DNA from 3 places in the Rothia sp. P7181 genome. Region 3 is predicted to be linked to each of the others. Evidence: predicted binding sites of a transcription regulator. Region 3 holds the regulator's gene; each other region holds the start of a gene.
The links. Region 3 encodes HrcA, which represses chaperone genes, less so after heat shock. Its sites were predicted from a motif close to TTNGCACTCGNNNNNNNCGAGTGCNAA; they were not measured.
Positions count from the first base shown of each region.

Region 1 (6,528 bases), on a different contig from region 3:
TACTGGACGAATATCCCAACGGTTTTCACTAGGGTCGTCGATAACTCCTGTATGAAGCATATCTTGTAGATATGCTTCATATTCTTCCCAACTATCAAAGTGAAAGGGAAGTCCGGCTGTTGGAAGCTGCTGGAACATTAACGCTCTTTGGCTAACGTAACCGGTGTCTACACCTTCCCAAAAAGGGGAGGATGCCGAGAGAGCAAGTAGGTGGGGGTAGTAGGTGGTGAGTCCATCGATAATGGGTAATGCCTTGTCTCGAGAATCGACACCGACATGTACGTGAACACCGTAAATGACCATCTGTCGCCCCCAATACTGGGTACGCTCAAGCATCTTGAGATAACGTTCTTTAGAAGCTACCGGCTGGTCAAGACTCCGCGAGAAGGGGTGAGTTCCGGCGGAGAAGAACTCTATTCCTAGTGCGTCGGTGGACTGTTTGAGAGTTAATGCACTGTGACGTAACTGTTCTATGGCTTCTGCGACAGTTGTGCAGACCCCGGTGACAAGTTCTAGGGTATTATCGAGAAACTCTCCGGTGAGATGAGCACCCTCAGTAGCATCCAATAATTCGGGGTTCTTCTGCTGTACTCGTGCTAGTACTTCTTGAGCCCGAGAGCATAGCTCCTGTGTTTTGGCGTCGACAAGGGCAAGCTCCCACTCTATACCCAATGTGGATGGTGCAGACGGTGCGAAGGGAATCATTGTTCTCCTACCTGTGATGGTGTTTTTCCATGGTAGGACAGAAAAGAAGAATTACGAACTTATGACGTCATAAAGGTGAGACAGCCAACGCTAACCGTCGAGAGGTTTTACCCTCTCCAATCCGCGTTAAAATGAGTGTTCCGCTACGTCCTGTCACTGATTTTTTAGTATTTTTGTGATGTCCTAGGAGCTTGATACGTAGTTGTTCGGGAGAAATATCTACCCCTCGTTTTTTGATAGTGAGAGTGGTGATGTTATTCTTGCGTACCCACCGTTTGAGGTGTTTATCGTTAATAGGAAGCACCTGCTCTACACGATACCCTTTGAGTCCGAGAACCTGCAGGGGAGAAGAACTGGTGAGATACGCAATATGTTCGTCAATAAGTTCTGCATCGGTGGTACGAATAATTTCGCCGAGAAGATGCGCACGAATTAAAGCACCATCTGGCTCATAAATATATTCTTTGACCTCATACAGAGGTTCAGATGCTTGTTGCTGGCTGTGAGATTCATGGTAAGGGCTAGAAACCTCAGTGATAACCGATGGTTCAAAAGGGGCACTATCAAGAACGAGCGCGCTTCTTTTAACGTGAGGTCGTGCTAACGCGTTAAACCATAACACCACTTCAACGACAGATCCCTGATGGCTAATCCACTGAGCTTCACATTCTTCAGGTATCTGATCGTGGGGGATAGCTGGCCCCATTTTGACGCCCATGGCAATTCCTGTTTGTGCTAATTTTCGAATGAACGATAAAGGCGGAGAAAAATCTTCTGCATCGAAAGTGCGTGACTGCGTTTTACCATGCTGGACAGTTCGCCGTGCAGGATCAAGCCATAACCCGTCAATTTGGCGCCCAAAAGTTTGGTGAATCGCTGCTAAATCAAGCTGTTCTATATCAGCACAAAAAACCTGTGCCGACGGAAAATCCATAAGATTATATTGGGCATAGCTAGCTGTTCTCTGATCAATCTCTACAGCAGTAACGGCTAACCCCGCCTGCGCAAAACTGAGTGAGTCAGCACCAATACCACACCCTAAATCTGCGACAGAATCAATCTGTGCTTGTGCAAAGCGCTGTGCATGTACCATCGCAACAGCTTGACGAGTGGACTGTTCATACCCAGCTTCGGTTAAAAGCATTTGGTGAGCTTGTTGCCCAAATTTTTCAAGAGCTTTTGTTCTGTTCTTTGCTTGAGTCAAAATCTTATGGACACTATCTGCGCTAAAGCCTTGTGCTCGTAATTGCGTCGCATGATTAAGCGCATGACTATCGTTATAGGGGACGAACAAAGCAATTGCTTCTAACTCTTCTTGAGTTTCTTCAACTGCTGGTGCCGGATGTACAGAGGTGCTCATAGTCGTCAGTGTCCTTATGTTTGGTTAGAGCTCATATTATAGATGCGCTGTGTGCGAAACTGGCGGGTTTTCTTGACCTTCTCTAGGGTACGGCTCTAAAGTTTGTGTTAGCACTTAAGAGCTGACAGTGCTAATAATTCTTGAGGAAGTATCGGCACCGCGACGACGAAACTCCCTCAAAGCACTACTTAGCTCAAACATCAGAAATGTTAAAAGAACATCAAGGAGCAAAAATGTCCTCCATCAAACCACTCGAAGACCGCGTAGTTGTCCAGATTCTCGAAGCAGAACAGACCACCGCATCCGGACTTGTTATCCCTGATACCGCTAAAGAGAAGCCACAGGAAGCAAAAGTTATCGCAGTTGGCCCCGGACGCACCGACGAAAAAGGCAACCGCATCCCCGTTGACGTAGCAGAAGGCGACATCGTCATCTTCTCCAAATACGGCGGAACCGAAGTATCCTTCGGCGGAGCAGACTACCTCATCCTCTCCGCACGCGACGTATTGGCTATCGTCAACAAATAATCTTTTCCGCACACAATACAAAGGAGCTAAGAATTCATGGCAAAACAGCTTGAATTCAATGACGCAGCTCGCAAGAGCCTGCAAGCTGGTGTGGATAAACTCGCAAATGCTGTCAAAGTGACGTTGGGCCCTCGCGGGCGCAATGTAGTTCTTGATAAGCAGTGGGGCGCACCTATCATTACTAATGACGGTGTATCTATCGCTCGTGAAATTGAACTAGAAGACCCATACGAAAACCTTGGCGCTCAGCTCGCCAAAGAAGTCGCCACCAAAACAAACGATGTAGCAGGTGACGGTACAACTACTGCAACCGTACTCGCTCAAGCGCTTGTTTCTGAAGGTCTGCGTAACGTCACCTCTGGTGCCGCACCAGGAGAAGTCAAACGAGGCATCGAAACAGCTGTTCGCGCTGTCTCCCAACGACTCCTTGAAAACGCCAGAGACGTTCAAGGCGAAGAAGTTGCACACGTAGCGGCTATCTCAGCACAGTCCCCAGAAATTGGTGAACTGCTTGCCCAAGCTTTCGACAAAGTCGGACAAGATGGCGTCATCACCATCGAAGACGGTTCAACCACAGAAATTGAACTGGAAATTACCGAAGGTATGCAATTCGACAAAGGCTACCTCTCACCATCATTCGTTACCGACTCTGATCGTGCAGAAGCAGTCCTCGAAGATAGCCTCATCCTGCTCTACCAAGGCAAAATCTCAACTGTTGCTGAGATTATGCCACTGCTAGAAAAAATTGTTCAGGCGAAAAAACCGCTGACCATCATCGCAGAAGACGTAGACGGAGAAGCTCTTAGCACCCTCGTCGTCAATAAGCTTCGAGGAAACCTCAACGTCGTTGCCGTCAAAGCTCCTGGCTTCGGCGACCGCCGCAAAGCAATTATGCAAGACCTTGCAATTCTTACCGGCGGAACCGTTATCACCGGAGAACTTGGAATCTCCCTTGACTCAGTCACTATCGACCAGCTCGGCTCAGCACGCCGTGTTACCGTCACCAAAAACAACACCACCATCGTTGAAGGTGCCGGTAGCTCTGCAGACGTCGCTGAACGAGTCAACCAACTCCGCGCAGAAATTGAGCGAGTCGACTCCGAATGGGACCGCGAAAAGCTCAAAGAACGTCTGGCAAAACTTGCCGGTGGTGTTGGAGTTATCAAAGTTGGTGCAGCAACCGAGGTCGAAGCGAAAGAACGTAAACACCGCATTGAAGATGCAGTATCCTCTACCCGTGCAGCACTTGAAGAAGGCATCGTTGCAGGTGGCGGAACCGCACTCGTGCATGCGTTAGCAGCACTTGAAGGTATGACACTTGAGTCAAAAGACGCTCAAACCGGTGTTGAAATCGTCAAGAAAGCACTCGTCCAACCTCTGCGCTGGATTGCTCAAAATGCTGGCGAAGACGGGTACGTCGTCACCAGCAAAGTAGCTCAACTACCCGTTGGCTCTGGATTCAACGCACGTACCGGCGACTACGAAGATCTCATCGCTGCTGGCGTTATTGACCCCGTCAAAGTAACACGCTCAGCGCTAGAGAACGCTTCATCCATTGCAGCGTTGGTACTAACCACCGAAACTCTCGTGGTTGAGAAACCCGAAACAGAGGACGAAGAAGATAAATAAAACATCTTCTTCTAGAACCCTCTAGAACAGAGAAAAGCCTGTTTTAGCCGCTCCCACAGCGACTAAAACAGGCTTTTCTCACCTCAAAAAGAACTTGTGTTTGCTCACAGTAGACTCAGAAAAAATACTATTTAGGCAGACAATCGACCACAGTTCCGGTAACGTTCAAAGGTCAGCACTCTCGTCAATCAGATACACACATACAGAAAGAGAACTCTTTCATGGTTGCGCAAACACACACCAAATACCCGTTGAATAGGCGGTGGCTCAAGACCCAAGGTTTTCGCCCCGAAATTCAAGGCCTACGCGCATTAGCTCTCTTTCTCGTCGTCACCTACCACATCTGGTTCGGCAAAGTCTCTGGAGGCGTTGACGTATTCCTCTTCATCTCCGCCTTCCTCCTCTCACTATCAACCTTACGTAAAATCAATGAGGGAAAACCGCTTGCCCTCATCAAATACTGGCTACACGTCTTTCAACGCCTACTACCAGCTGCTGCCACCGTCATTGCCGGAACCGTCATCGCCTCATGGTATTTTCTCTCCCCATCACGCATCATGGGAATCATCCACGACGGCATAGCAGCACTCTTATACTTCCTCAACTGGCGTTTAGCATATAACTCAGTAGACTATTACGCCCAAGACGCAGCCACAAAAACACCCCTACAACACTTCTGGTCACTGTCCATGCAAGGACAGATTTTTATCCTCTGGCCCATCCTCTTCCTCTGCGTCGCATTACTCGTCCGCCGCTTCCGCCTTAACCTCATCGGAACAGCCTTACTCGTATTCGGCACCGTCTGGGGAATCTCACTCGCCTTTTCCATCTACGAAACCGCTACCAACCAAGGCTTCGCATATTTTGATACACGCACTAGAGCATGGGAATTCGCTACCGGGACACTCCTTGCCATAGTGACCTTTTACTGGAAACCTCCACGATGGCTTCGCATCCCCATGGGATGGGTTGGCGTTGCCGGACTCATCCTCTGCGGGCTCATACTGCCAGTACAAGAAGCCTTCCCCGGATACCTTGCACTGTGGCCAGTAACCTGCGGCGCTCTCGTTATTCTTGCAGGACAAACAAACTCCCCATGGGGCGTTGACCGAATCCTCAGCTCCACCCCACTACTAAAGCTCGGCGAAATCTCCTACGCCCTCTACCTCGTACACTGGCCGGTTTACATCATCTACTCAACGCGCGCTCGCGTGGACCACCCTGATTTTTTGGTCGGTTCGTTGCTCATCATTAGCTCGATAGTCATTGCCACCATCATTCACTATGGAATTGAAGAACCTCTACGACGTACTCCCACCGTTAAAAAACATGCGGTACCGAAACCTCATCGTGGAATGAAAAAACTTCTCTCCGGTGCTACTGCTCGCCCAATAGCTATTATTCTGAGCTGCCTGATGCTTGTTGGTGTTCCTCTCGTGGGCGCTAAAGCGTGGGTCCACCATCGTAACAATCAGCTCGAAGCTCTTGCCGAAGCTGCCGGAAGCCCTGACTTTCCTGGGGCGTACGCCTACAACGAGGTTTCTACTCATTACAAGTATCCGCCTATTCCTACTACCGACCCCGAAAAACAATACGATGGTATCGACCCGAACGGTTGTGGCGGTCTTATCGGAGGAGACGGGGGAGTCATCAATTCACTCTGCGGACTTGAACAGAACTCATCTAAGGCAGATAGTCCTTTAATGATGGTTATTGGCTCTTCGCATGCTGGGCAATCTATTGCCTTCTATAGACCGTGGGCTCAAGAGCACCAAACAAACCTTATGGATTTACATCTTGGCGCGTGTCGTTACCCGTTGGAGGCAGAACCGAACCCTAACGAAGAATGCGAAGAATACAACGCTAATATTCGTCAGCTCGTACTTGATGTTCACCCTGAGGCAGTCGCCTTGCTCGTAACACAGACAGACGCGCATCATTCGGAGATTCTTGTGCCCGGTATCGAAGAAGAAATTGAAGCGTACACTCGAGCAGGGATACCTGTTCTTGCGTTACGTGATAATCCTCGATGGGCTGATAATATTTATGACTGTGCTCAGACTCATCCAGAAGATCCTACGTTTTGTGGAGAAAAGCGGGAACAAAAACTTGCAGATATTAATCCTGCTCAAGATTTGATAGACCGCAATCCCTTGGTTTATGGTCTTGATTTTTCGGAACAATATTGTCCCGATGGTTTTTGTTCTCCTATTTTTGGCAACGTCTATGTGTACATGGACGATAACCATATCTCTCGTGCGTACGGTTCTACTTTGGATCAAGAACTCAACCGACAGCTACAAGAAC
Region 1 is NZ_JBLXXZ010000002.1:66,146-72,673, reverse strand. Features, by position in the region: gene ACN08Z_RS01660 (glutamate--cysteine ligase) at 1-705, opposite strand, end outside; gene ACN08Z_RS01655 (THUMP-like domain-containing protein) at 773-2,065, opposite strand; gene groES (co-chaperone GroES) at 2,299-2,592, shown strand; gene groL (chaperonin GroEL) at 2,629-4,221, shown strand; gene ACN08Z_RS01640 (acyltransferase family protein) at 4,443-6,528, shown strand, end outside.
Region 1: groES (co-chaperone GroES) is a predicted target of HrcA. The motif match lies at 2,173-2,199, and genes of this name have one in related genera.

Region 2 (6,528 bases), on a different contig from region 3:
CGTCGTACTCTCAAAGAAGAACGTTTCAGTCATACTGTGGTGCGCGTGGTACGTTCCACCTCTGATAATTATGCTTCTTTGGCTGATATATACCGTCTGATTCATAAGATTACCCACCGCGGTATTGACCGTGAAGAAGCTGAAAAAACATTAAATGCGATTAACGCTCAAAAGAAACCATACTCACCGATGGTGGTGTGGTTAGCAAATATTATTGCTGCTGGAACACTTACCATGGGCATTGGTGGTAGCGGTTATGCTGCGGCGTTATCTGCAATGGTATGGGTCATCGTTCATTTTATTACTCGAATCATGAACAAAATGGGGATGCCTAGCTTCTTCAATATGGCTGCTTGTGCTGCAGTGATTACCTTTGTCGCGATTTACGCTACAGATGACGGCTCAATCCTGCATAGTATTGGGTTGAACGTCTCTGGTCCTCACATTGTTGCTGCCGGACTCATCATGCTTTTACCGACCTTTAGGTTAGTGTCGGCGGTGCAAGACGCGATTAACGGTTTTCCGGTCACTGCTGCGGGTCGTTTTGTGTCTACAGGTATGTCTTTTTTGGGGCTTGTTGTGGGACTCGCTAGCGGTGTGACCGTATTGTCGATTACAACGGCAACAACTATTGACGTATCGCAGTCGGTTTTTGCGAAACCAACTATCGTCGATAACATCTTCTGGATGACAGTCGCTACCCTTGCTATTGCTATTACAACTCATGCACGGTTGAAAACATTGTGGTGGATTGCGCTAGTAACTTTAAGCGGGCTGAGCACTTACCACGTGTATACCTTTTTCTTGGGAGAAGGTGCAGGGCGCGGTAATACGGCGGTAGCAGCTTTCGTTATTGGTATGGTTAGCACATATTTGGCATACCGTCTGCACGCCCCACAAGCCATATTTGCGATTCCGTCTCTAACATTCCTCCTACCTGGTTTGTCATTATTCCGAGGTATGTACTCTTTTACGGTAGAGACCGACACCCTCAACTCAATGCCCGGCGTTATCACCGCTGCGGCAATTATTGTTGCGATGGCTTCAGGCGTTGCGTTGGGGCATTACCTCATGCAGTGGCTGATTCAACGTTTTGGGCGTGAACGAGAAGACCTCTCCACAACCGTCTTTGATCGTTAGCCTAACGTTTTAGGGTGCTATAGGTATTGACGACGGAAGTCGCCAGTCAATAGGCTTTGCTCCTTGTTGAACTAGCAATTCGTTTGCTTTTGAGAAGGGTCGTGATCCAAAGAATCCGCGTGATGCCGATAAAGGTGATGGGTGTGCTGATTCGATACAGGGGTAGGGTGAGATAAGAGTTTTCGTATTTCGTGCATCTCGTCCCCACAGTATGGCGACAAGCGGCTGTTTTCGTTGGATGAGAGCTTCAATTGCGCAGCTGGTGATATTTTCCCACCCTCTATTTCTATGAGATCCGGCTTCTCCTGCACCAACAGAAAGTACACGGTTGAGAAGAAGTACTCCTTGCTGTGTCCACGCGCTGAGGTCGCCATGTTCTGGCGGGGTAATGTTCATATCGGAGGATAGTTCACGATAAATATTTTGAAGTGAACGTGGGATAGGGCGCACTTGCGGGTGTACAGAGAAGGACAGCCCCATCGCATGCCCGATGGTGGGGTACGGGTCTTGCCCAATGATAAGAACTTTAACTTGTGCTAGCGGTTCTTGGAAGGCTCGGAAGATTTGTTGTGACGGCGGTAGTGTGCGTCGTCCAGCTTGGTGTTCTTGACGTAAAAAGTCGCCCATGGCACGGATATTGTGTTCTACTGGGGCTAGGGCTTCAGCCCAGTCTGGAGACATAATTTCTTTAAGGGGTAAAGCGGGCATGAGATTCCGTTCTCACCGTTTGAATGGTTGCTATGCGTCACCATATGTGTATTTTTAGGCAGAACACATAAGATACAATAGGGCTTTTTATCATACCGTTTTAAGGAAGGTCGGGGAGTGATATGCACGAAGATACTTCTGAGTTGGACGCTCCTCAGCACACTATCGATACGGGGTTAACAGAACAAGAAGAAAAGATGATTGCTTTAGAGAAGCAACGTTGGCGTTATCCTGGGACGAAAGAACGAGTGATTCGAGAACGTTTGGGATTAAATCCAACAGCGTATTATCAGATTCTTAACGAACTGATAGATTCTCCTCGTGTCATTGCTCAGGAACCAGCGTTGATGCGTCGGTTAAGGGAACAACGCGACAATTCTAAGCCCTGAATTTTCGGTGTCTTGAGCTCTTTATGATGATAGTCCACGGAAAATAAAAGGGTTTTTAGGTTGTAGCCTGTGTACTCTAGATGGAAGAACTATTGCTTGTAGCTATCGGAGATTAATGTGAACTCGTATCCTCATGATGAATTCGACGACGTACCTGAAAATTCAAAACGTCGTGGTGCTTATCGTGGTGAGCCTCTAGGTAATGCTCATGCTACGAGGCAGACTCTTCTGATTGTTGTTGCTGGTGCGCTTGCGCTTCTGGTGGGTGCAGTCATGTTTGTGGTTCAGCCACGCACTCTTTCTCCGGTGGCTTCTGAAACAGGCTCTGCGAGTGCTACTGCTTCAGAAAGCGCTGTGACTCCAACTTATGCTCCTACTGATCCTGCTGATATTAAGGTTGAGGTTTATAACTCTTCGGCCTATACGGGTGCTGCTTCAGAACTGACTCAGCGTGTGGAGGCTTTAGGCTATCCTGTGCCCGTGACAGAGAATTGGAAGGATACGCCTGTGTATGTTTCGACAGTGTTTTATTCTGCCGGTTATGAGCAGCAGGCTAATACTTTGGCTGATGCGTTAGGTATTGGTTATATTCAAGAGCGTTCTTCTGGTTCTTCCCCGTTGTATGTTGTTCTTGCCTCTGATTATCTTCCTGCCGTTGCCCCGTAATCTGTGCGCTATGGGCGATTAAGTGTGTTTGTTCTTTCAAGAGGTTTGCGCTCTGTGCTTTGAGGTGTCAAAATTGTTGTTAGCACTCAAAGTCTCCGACTGCTAAATCCTAGTGCTAGATTCGCGGTAGGTAGCTTTGAGAATATCTACTTTCATCTTGTGAGATGTCTTTATAAGTTGTGAAGAACATGGCTTATAGAACATCGTCCGTCGCGGGCACAACTGAGAGAAAAATACTTTCTTAGTCCAGGAGGGATTAAGCATAATGGCAAAGCTCATTGCTTTTGAAGAAGAGGCACGTCGTGGCCTTGAAAAGGGTCTGAATACCCTAGCAGATGCTGTGAAGGTTACTCTCGGACCTCGTGGTCGTAACGTTGTTTTGGAAAAGTCTTGGGGTGCTCCCACGATTACCAATGATGGCGTTTCTATCGCTAAAGAAATCGAACTCGAAGATCCATACGAGAAGATCGGCGCAGAGCTGGTCAAAGAAGTTGCTAAAAAGACCGATGACGTTGCTGGTGACGGTACCACTACTGCAACTGTTCTTGCTCAGGCACTTGTTCGTGAAGGCCTCCGCAACGTTGCTGCTGGTGCAGATCCTCTCAGCCTCAAGCGCGGTATTGAGAAAGCTGTTGAAGCGGTTACCGCTGAACTTCTTTCTTCTGCTAAAGAAGTTGAGACTGAAGAAGAAATCGCTGCAACCGCATCTATCTCTGCTGGCGACACCGAAATTGGTAAGCTCATTGCAGAAGCTATGGAAAAGGTCGGCAAAGAAGGCGTCATCACTGTTGAAGAGTCCAATACTTTTGGTCTAGAGCTTGAGCTCACCGAAGGTATGCGCTTTGATAAAGGATTCCTCTCCGGATACTTCGTCACTGACCCAGACCGTCAAGAAGCAGTCCTTGAGGATCCTTATATTCTCATTGTGAACTCCAAGATCTCTAATGTGAAAGATCTTGTACCTGTTCTTGAGAAGGTTATGCAGGCTGGTAAGCCACTTCTTATCATCGCAGAAGATGTTGAGGGCGAAGCTCTTGCACTACTGGTTTTGAACAAGATGCGTGGTTCTATCAAGTCTGTTGCTGTCAAAGCTCCTGGCTTTGGTGACCGTCGTAAAGCTCAGATGGCAGATATCGCTATCTTGACTGGTGGACAGGTTATTACCGAAGAAGTCGGTTTGTCGTTGGACCAAGCAACTATTGACCTTCTTGGCTCTGCACGTAAGGTTGTTGTTACTAAGGACGAGACCACCATCATTGAAGGTGCTGGCGACGCAGCTGCTATTGAAGGTCGCGTAGCTCAGATTCGTGGCGAGATTGCTAACTCCGATTCTGATTATGACCGTGAGAAGCTTCAGGAGCGCTTGGCTAAACTTGCCGGTGGCGTTGCTGTTCTCAAGGCTGGTGCTGCAACTGAGGTTGAACTCAAAGAACGTAAGCACCGCATTGAAGATGCTGTTCGTAACGCAAAGGCAGCTGTTGAAGAAGGCATTGTCGCCGGTGGTGGCGTTGCTTTGATTCAGGCTGGCACTAAAGCCTTCGAGAAGCTTGAACTCACCGGTGATGAGGCAACTGGCGCAAATATCGTCAAGGTTGCTATCGACGCACCGTTGAAGCAGATTGCGACCAACGCTGGTCTAGAACCCGGTGTTGTTGTTGATAAGGTTCGCGGTTTGCCTGCTGGTACCGGTTTGAACGCTGCAACCGGTGAGTACGAAGACCTGATGGCTGCTGGTATCAACGACCCTGTTAAGGTGACTCGTTCTGCGTTGCAGAACGCTGCTTCTATCGCTGGTCTCTTCTTGACCACTGAGGCTGTTGTTGCTAACAAGCCTGAACCTGCTGGTGCTGCACCTGCTATGGATCCTGGTATGGGCGGCATGATGTAATTTTTTCAACGATACGTTGAAAATTTTCTGTGGGGCGGTGCTCCGATACTTTACTGGTATCGGGGCACCGTCTTTTAGCATGAGAAAGGGAAAACCCCTCAGACGTTGTGGCTGGTTTCTTCCTCTTAGAGAAGGAAAAAGTGGGAATTAAAGAGTATTCTGAACGTACGATGGATTGATGAAGGAAGAACAATGAGTGCAGTCATCATTATTACAGGTGCTTCTAGCGGAATCGGATATGACGCGGCAGTGAGCTTAGCTCAGCAAGGGCATCGCGTGTACGCTGTGGCTCGGCGGGTTCAGCTGATGGAGCCGCTGAAACAATACGGTGTGACGCCACTATATGCTGATGTGACGGATGAAGAAACTATCAAGAAAGTGGTGGATTTCGTCCTAGCTGAAGCGGGCCGTATTGACGTGCTCATCAATAATGCCGGCTATGGGATGTACGGTGCGATTGAAGATGTCTCTTTAGCCGAGGCTCGACACCAATTTGATGTTAACGTTTTTGGGCTGGCTGCTTTTACTCGTGCTGTTCTTCCTGCGATGCGTGAAGCAAAGCGCGGAAGAATTATTAATGTGTCTTCTATTGCTGGACGTTTAACCACTTCATTTGGTGGTTGGTATCACGCCACAAAATATGCTTTAGAAGGGCTCAGTGATAGCTTGCGTATGGAGCTTGAACCCTTGGGCATTGAGGTGGTGCTCATTGAGCCTGGTGCTATTGCTAGTCAGTGGAGTGATGTGGCAATAGAGAATTTGGAGAGGGTTGCTGAGGGTGGAGCCTATGAGAATTCTGCTCGGGCGACTGCAGAGCGGATGCGTCAGCTTTATGCTCGGTGGGCTTCTGATCCTCAGGTGATTACTCGTGCGTTGGTACAAGCTGTCTCGGCTTCTCGTCCGAAGACTCGTTATGTTGCTGGTTTTGGGGCGCGTCCTCTTCTTTTGGCTCATTCTGTGTTGCCTAGCCGGTTGTGGGATAAACTCGCTCGCGGGAAATAATTTTCCTCAAATTCACAAAGTTGTAGCGATTTATGAAATATTAAGGCAAGAACCAACGACGAGATTCCTTCAGCCAATATGACGAATACTGGTGATTCTAGCCAAAAAGTTCCTATTGTTGCTAGAGGGATGGCAATTAAATAGGTACTAAAAGATGAGCCAACAGCAAGTACCCTACCACGGCCTTTAACTGTTAACATCTCGCCATAATTTTTTTCAATAAGGTATACCGGCACTGTTATGAGGAAGGCTAGAAGTAGATAACGAGTTAAATCTTTATTTAAGCTATCTGAAGCGAAAATTGATATAAACAAGGGCGAATAAAAAGCAAGTATCAATGCTCCAAGATACGTCGGTATCATAGCGTATCGCAATAAGCGTTGAGCGGTTTCGCGTAGGTCTGCTTTTCCTGAATATTTTTCTGAACGTCTTATTGCGTAAGCGTAAAAGACAAAAGTTCCAGATACACAAGCTTGGGGAATTCGACAGTATAAGCTCCATATTTTTGTAGCAACAGTAACTGCAGCTAAAGTTTCTACTCCAAATGTTCCTAAAAGAAAAATGACAGCAATAGTTCCTATATAGTCATTAAAATGGCGTATCCCAATTCCTGGAGCGGACTTACCGATTGTAGCGGATTCATCATAAATTTCTGTCCAGCTAGGTTTTCTAAAATCGGTTTTGCGTTGTTTTAAAGACTTGTAGAGAACCCAACCTGCAAGAATAGTATTACAT
Region 2 is NZ_JBLXXZ010000001.1:119,975-126,502, reverse strand. Features, by position in the region: gene ACN08Z_RS00600 (threonine/serine exporter family protein) at 1-1,140, shown strand, start outside; gene ACN08Z_RS00595 (uracil-DNA glycosylase) at 1,150-1,848, opposite strand; gene ACN08Z_RS00590 (DUF3263 domain-containing protein) at 1,971-2,237, shown strand; gene ACN08Z_RS00585 (LytR C-terminal domain-containing protein) at 2,355-2,903, shown strand; gene groL (chaperonin GroEL) at 3,169-4,791, shown strand; gene ACN08Z_RS00575 (oxidoreductase) at 4,984-5,793, shown strand; gene ACN08Z_RS00570 (MATE family efflux transporter) at 5,742-6,528, opposite strand, start outside.
Region 2: groL (chaperonin GroEL) is a predicted target of HrcA. The motif match lies at 2,983-3,009, and genes of this name have one in related genera.

Region 3 (5,613 bases):
GATCCATCCACTCAAGATGGATACGCTCCATCTCTGCTTCACCAACCACAGCTATCGAAAGCTCTGTATCTTCTGAGATATGTAAACGTTCAAACGTATGGTGTACTAAATCTGTAATTGTCTTCTGGTCAAAAGACGCAAAAGATTCTCTTGTCCACGTATCAGCAGAATCGTCAAGGAGTTCAATATCAAAATCAATGGGCATTAGCTATCCTTTTCTGCCTCAAAACCAGTTTTCTCTAGAAGCTTTTCTGCAGCTGCTTCAATAGTCTGACGTTTAACCTTACGTTGACGTTTGCGTTCCATAGCGGTTTTATCTTCATCCCAACGGTTATACGCAGAAACAATATCTGAAACTAAGGCATGACGTACCACGTCTGTTGCATCAAGAATTGAGAAGCTAATATCATCAATGCCTTCGAGGATTTGACGTATCTGACGTAAACCAGATGCTTGCCCATGAGGTAAATCAATCTGAGTAATATCGCCCGTAACCACGATCTTTGACCCAAATCCTAGACGGGTGAGAAACATTTTCATCTGCTCAACAGTAGTATTTTGGGCTTCGTCTAAGATGATGAAGGCGTCGTTGAGCGTACGCCCACGCATATAGGCTAAGGGCGCAACCTCAATGGTTCCAGCTTCCATGAGCCGAGGAATAGATTCGGGATCTAACATATCGTGTAGCGCATCGTACAGTGGGCGCAGATAGGGGTCGATTTTATCGTTGAGTGAGCCTGGCAAAAAGCCTAATCGCTCCCCTGCCTCAACTGCTGGTCGAGTCAAAATAATGCGATTCACTTCTTTAGCTTGTAAAGCTTGAACAGCTTTAGCCATTGCGAGGTACGTTTTACCAGTACCAGCTGGGCCGATACCAAAAATAACGGTATTGTCGTCGATAGAATCTACATATTTCTTCTGGTTAATTGTTTTCGGGCGAATGCTCTTGCCACGTGAGCTGAGAATATTATGAGACATCGCAATAGCAGGGCTTGCAAGCTCTTGTGAAAGCATTCCTATAATCCGTGAAATAACCTCAGCTGTGATAGGGACAGACTGTTGACTGAGATGACGCAACTCCCCTAAGAGACGAATAACGGTCGTTACAAGTTCAGAATTTCCGGTAATCACCACATCTAAGTTCTTAGGCTGAATTGTGATGCCGGGGAACTTCTCTTCTAATAGTGTCAAAAAACTATCTGAGGGACCCAGCACAGAGACCATCTCATCATCAGAGGTGAAAGAAAATGTGCGTACGACAGATAACGGGCGATCTTGATGGGGGTGTATTGCGCTGATAGGGTTTTCTTGCACGGGTGCTCCTTAAACTCCACTGGTCAATAGTCTATCGGGGTGCTGGTCTTCTGCGGAGTATGAAGCCAACGAAAAATACTTCTTCCTGAGAGGGAAAATATTTTTGAGAATGCTTCTACCATGCCCTTGAAAGTGTATTAATCACGCAAAGTGCGGCACTTCCTGCAGTAGAGGACCGTAAGACGTGTTCCCCTAAGAGGCAAACTGTTGCACCAGCGTTTTCAAATGCTTCAAGTTCTTGCGCAGATATGCCGCCTTCTGGCCCCACTACGAGATAGATACGTTGTGGTAGGTTTTCTGAATCGTTGAGATATCGGGTCAGTGAGAGTGTTCCTTGTTCATGCAAAATAATAGCTAATGCCCCCTGCGCAATTTCTTCGGTTAGGTATTTAGCTAGCTCACGTGAGGATACTAAATTCTCAATCTGAGGGACCCAGCTACGTCGTGCTTGCTTTGCTGCAGCGCGGACAATGTTGCTCCATTTTGCGTGTGCTTTTGCTGCTCGTTCTTTTTTCCATCGGACAATAGAACGGTCAGCACTCCATGGAATGACTCCCCCAATACCTAGTTCTGTGGCTGTTTCTATAGCCAATATATCTCTGTCTTGTTTAGCTAATGCTTGAACCAGAATAATTTCAGTTGATAGCTCTTCGCGCACGATAGTGTCTACGCGAACTTCTAACCCATCATCGAGATAGGACGCCACCTCTGCGTGGGCTCGTATGCCTCTCCCATCCGCGAGGTCTATGGCCTCACCTATTTCTAAACGTTTCACGACTTTAGCATGATGCCCTTCGACCCCCTGCACGGCGATAAGTTGCCCAGGAGTTGCTGATTGAAGTTCATCAGAGGAAACATAGAAAATAGGTGAGGTCACAGAATATCCTTTGTACTTTTAGCGGTCGAAGCGTTCTTTAAAACGTGAGAAGAAACCGTGCTTCTCTCGGACTGTTTCACTAATTTTGAGATCTTCTTGACGACTATGAGCAAATTGCTGAAGCATTTCGCGTTGCTCTTCTGTCAAGTTTGTGGGTGTTTTGACCTGAACATGGACTTTGAGTGAGCCGCGGTCTGCCCGATCAAAGCGAGTGACGCCTAAGCCTTTCAGAGTGACAATATCTCCAGATTGAGTACCCGGTTTAATAGTTACTACTTGTGGACCATCAAAAGTTTCTAAGGTTACTTCAGTGCCGAGAGCAGCTGCCGCCATGCTAATAGCGATGGTGGCATGTAAGTCATCATTTTCGCGGGTAAAAGTGTCGTGTTGATTGACGCGAAGATCCACATAGAGGTCTCCTGCTGGTCCGCCTGCTGTACCAGCCTCACCATAACCAGCTAGACGCATACGCGCGCCTGAAGAAACACCAGCCGGAATTTTAATGGTGATGGGCTTCCGTTCTCGGACTCGTCCTTCACCGTAACATTCTGGGCAGGGGCTTTGAATAACAGTCCCGAAAGTATTACAAGATGGGCACGCGACAGGCTGTACTACAGTTCCAAGGATAGATTGAACTTGTCGTTGCATATATCCTTGTCCGCGGCAGGTATCACAGGTGACAGGGGCTGTTCCTTCAGCGCAACCGTCACCATCACATTTTTCGCAGGTTACTGCGGTATCAACGGTAATAGGTTTTTCTGCACCAAATACGGCGTCTTCAAGGTTGATACGAACCGTAATGCGAGCGTCTTGACCCTGACGTGTTCGGCTCGTAGGTCCCTGTTGCGGTTGGTTAAAGAAGGTCTCAAAAATATCCGAGAACCCACCGAACCCTCCGAAGTTTGCTCCCCCGAAACCACCTTGTGCCTGTCCGTTTTCGTTTCCGGTTTGGTCATAAATACGTCGTTTATCCGGGTCTGAGAGAACATCGTGGGCATGGGATACGCGCTTGAACTCTTCGGCGGCTTCTGCTGAAGGGTTAATATCAGGGTGAAGCTGGCGGGCTTTTTTACGGTATGCCTTTTTAATTTCTTCGGGGCTTGCATCAGGGGAAACACCTAATGTTTCATAGTGACTGCTCACTCACATCATCCTTATCGTGTGTTGCTATGTGTTGAAAGTATTTTGTAGAAATTCTAGTCGTTGAGAACTAACTACCCAAAATTTTTGAAAGATATTTTGCTACAGCTCGTACCGCTGCGGTACTGCCCGCATAGTCCATTCTGGTTGGTCCAACAACCCCAAGCTTAGCGGTACAACTAGGCGAGCTATATACGGAAGTCACGATAGACGTCTCGGCAAGAGGCGCCGCGCTATTTTCTGTGCCAATACGCACAGCGTATCCTCGTGGGTCTTGAGCCATCTCAGCTAGTAAGTGCAACATTGTTACTTGCTCTTCTAAAGCTTCTAAGATAGGGGCGATACTAGTACTAAAATCTTCTGTCGATTGCGCCAAATATGACGTTCCAGCAATCAGAAGTTTTGAGGTGTCCCGTGGGGATAGCAACTGCCCTAGAGCGTCAAGAACACCATTTTCTAAGCTATGAGGGGCATGATGAGATGAAGAGAACGATGATAAGAGAGCTCGCGCAACATGGTATTTCTGTTGCTGACATTTTTCGATGAGTCGAGTTCGAAGCAACTCAAGCTCTTCTTCCCTATACCGTTCAACCTGCGCTAGTCGTTGGGTGAGCTGCCCAGAGTTGCTAATCAACATTACCGTTACATGATGTTCTCCAACAGGTATCAGCTCAATATGTCGCACAACATCTTCTGGTGCTGAAGGATATTGCAGGATAGCAACTTGCTGAGTGAGCTGTGACAGTATTTTAACTGTCTGTGCAAGTATTTCGTCGATGCTGTCATAAGAATCTAAAAGACGATGAATCGCTCGTTTTTGTGCAGCTGAAAGAGGGCGAGGGTTAGAAAGCTCGTCCACGAAGAAACGATACCCTTTTTCTGTGGGAATACGTCCCGCGCTCGAATGCGGTGCTGAGATAAGACCCTGCTCTTCAAGGATAGACATATCGTTACGAACCGTGGCGCTAGAAACGCCTAAATGATGGCGTTCGATGAGCGCTTTAGACCCCACCGGCTCGCGGAAACTGATATAGTCCTCAACGATTGCTTGGAGGATCTTATGCTGACGAGATTGCGTCACGGAACCTACCTTGAAATAGAGAGAAATTAGCACTACTGCACTTTAAGTGCCAATGTAACTGTAGTACTGAAACCTATCAAAACCCTAGCGCGTACGCTCAGGGCTAATGGAATAAAATACTTACTATGGAAAATTACTATGCGTGGGGTGCTCAAGAACTCAACCAACTACACCAAAGAAGGCAACCAGAGATACAAGAAGTTCATCTGGTTCAAGGAATGCTCCTTGAAGACGTTCATAGTGGTTGGGTTGGGATTGCTAAAACGTATGAGCGTATCGGCGCTGAAGGCATGGTGGGATTAGAAGATTATCGAGGAAAAATTAAAACTTTTCCCTTGGGCTTTGGGTTTCTTCTTGAAGGGACTCCTGTCAAAGTCCTACCACCTCGCGCAAAGAATACTCGTAGTGTCCCAAAAATTAGTCGTTCGGGATCTATTGCTGTAGAGAACGCACCTGCTCAAGTTGCCCGCGCCTCACGTATCTGGGTTGAAGGTATCCACGATGCAGAACTGGTTGAAAAAGTGTGGGGACATGATTTGCGTGTTGAAGGTATTGTGGTGGAACCGTTACACGGTATCGATGACTTGCCTGATGCTGTTCGTGAGTTTTGCCCTGCACCGCACCGACGATTAGGTGTTCTTGTTGACCATCTAGTAGAAGGTTCTAAAGAAAGCCACATTGTGGCTCAGACATTACAGATACCTGGTGCTAGGAATAACGTGCAGATTGTTGGACATCCTTTTGTTGATATTTGGCAGGCTGTACGTCCTCAACGACTAGGAATAAAAAAATGGCCAGTTATTCCTCGTGAAGAAGAATGGAAAAAAGGTGTACTCAAAAGGCTAGGGTTGCCCTGCGCGAGTCAAGAAGATGTTGCTCAGGCATGGAAAAAGATTCTAGGACGAGTGAACTCTTATCAAGATTTAGAACCTACTCTGTTAGCTCCGGTTGAACAATTAATCGATTTTCTGATGGAATCACCTGAGTAAAGGTTCAGCTGTGCTAAAGGTCTCGACTAAAGTGAAGAAAAAGATTACAAAAGTTCTTCTAGATTGAACACATCAGACCTAGAATGGATTGTAATCTTTTATCTCGTAATCATTTAGCCTGTCTCGCAACTTTTAGAAGAGTGAGTGTTTTTTGAAAACTGTTGTATCCCCTGACTCTAAGTTTGAGGGTTCATCCACACCTATGAACAAGT
Region 3 is NZ_JBLXXZ010000020.1:11,532-17,144, forward strand. Features, by position in the region: gene ybeY (rRNA maturation RNase YbeY) at 1-205, opposite strand, end outside; gene ACN08Z_RS08105 (PhoH family protein) at 205-1,224, opposite strand; gene ACN08Z_RS08110 (16S rRNA (uracil(1498)-N(3))-methyltransferase) at 1,430-2,191, opposite strand; gene dnaJ (molecular chaperone DnaJ) at 2,210-3,334, opposite strand; gene hrcA (heat-inducible transcriptional repressor HrcA) at 3,402-4,412, opposite strand; gene ACN08Z_RS08125 (DUF3097 family protein) at 4,538-5,401, shown strand; gene ACN08Z_RS08130 (DUF4870 domain-containing protein) at 5,604-5,613, shown strand, end outside.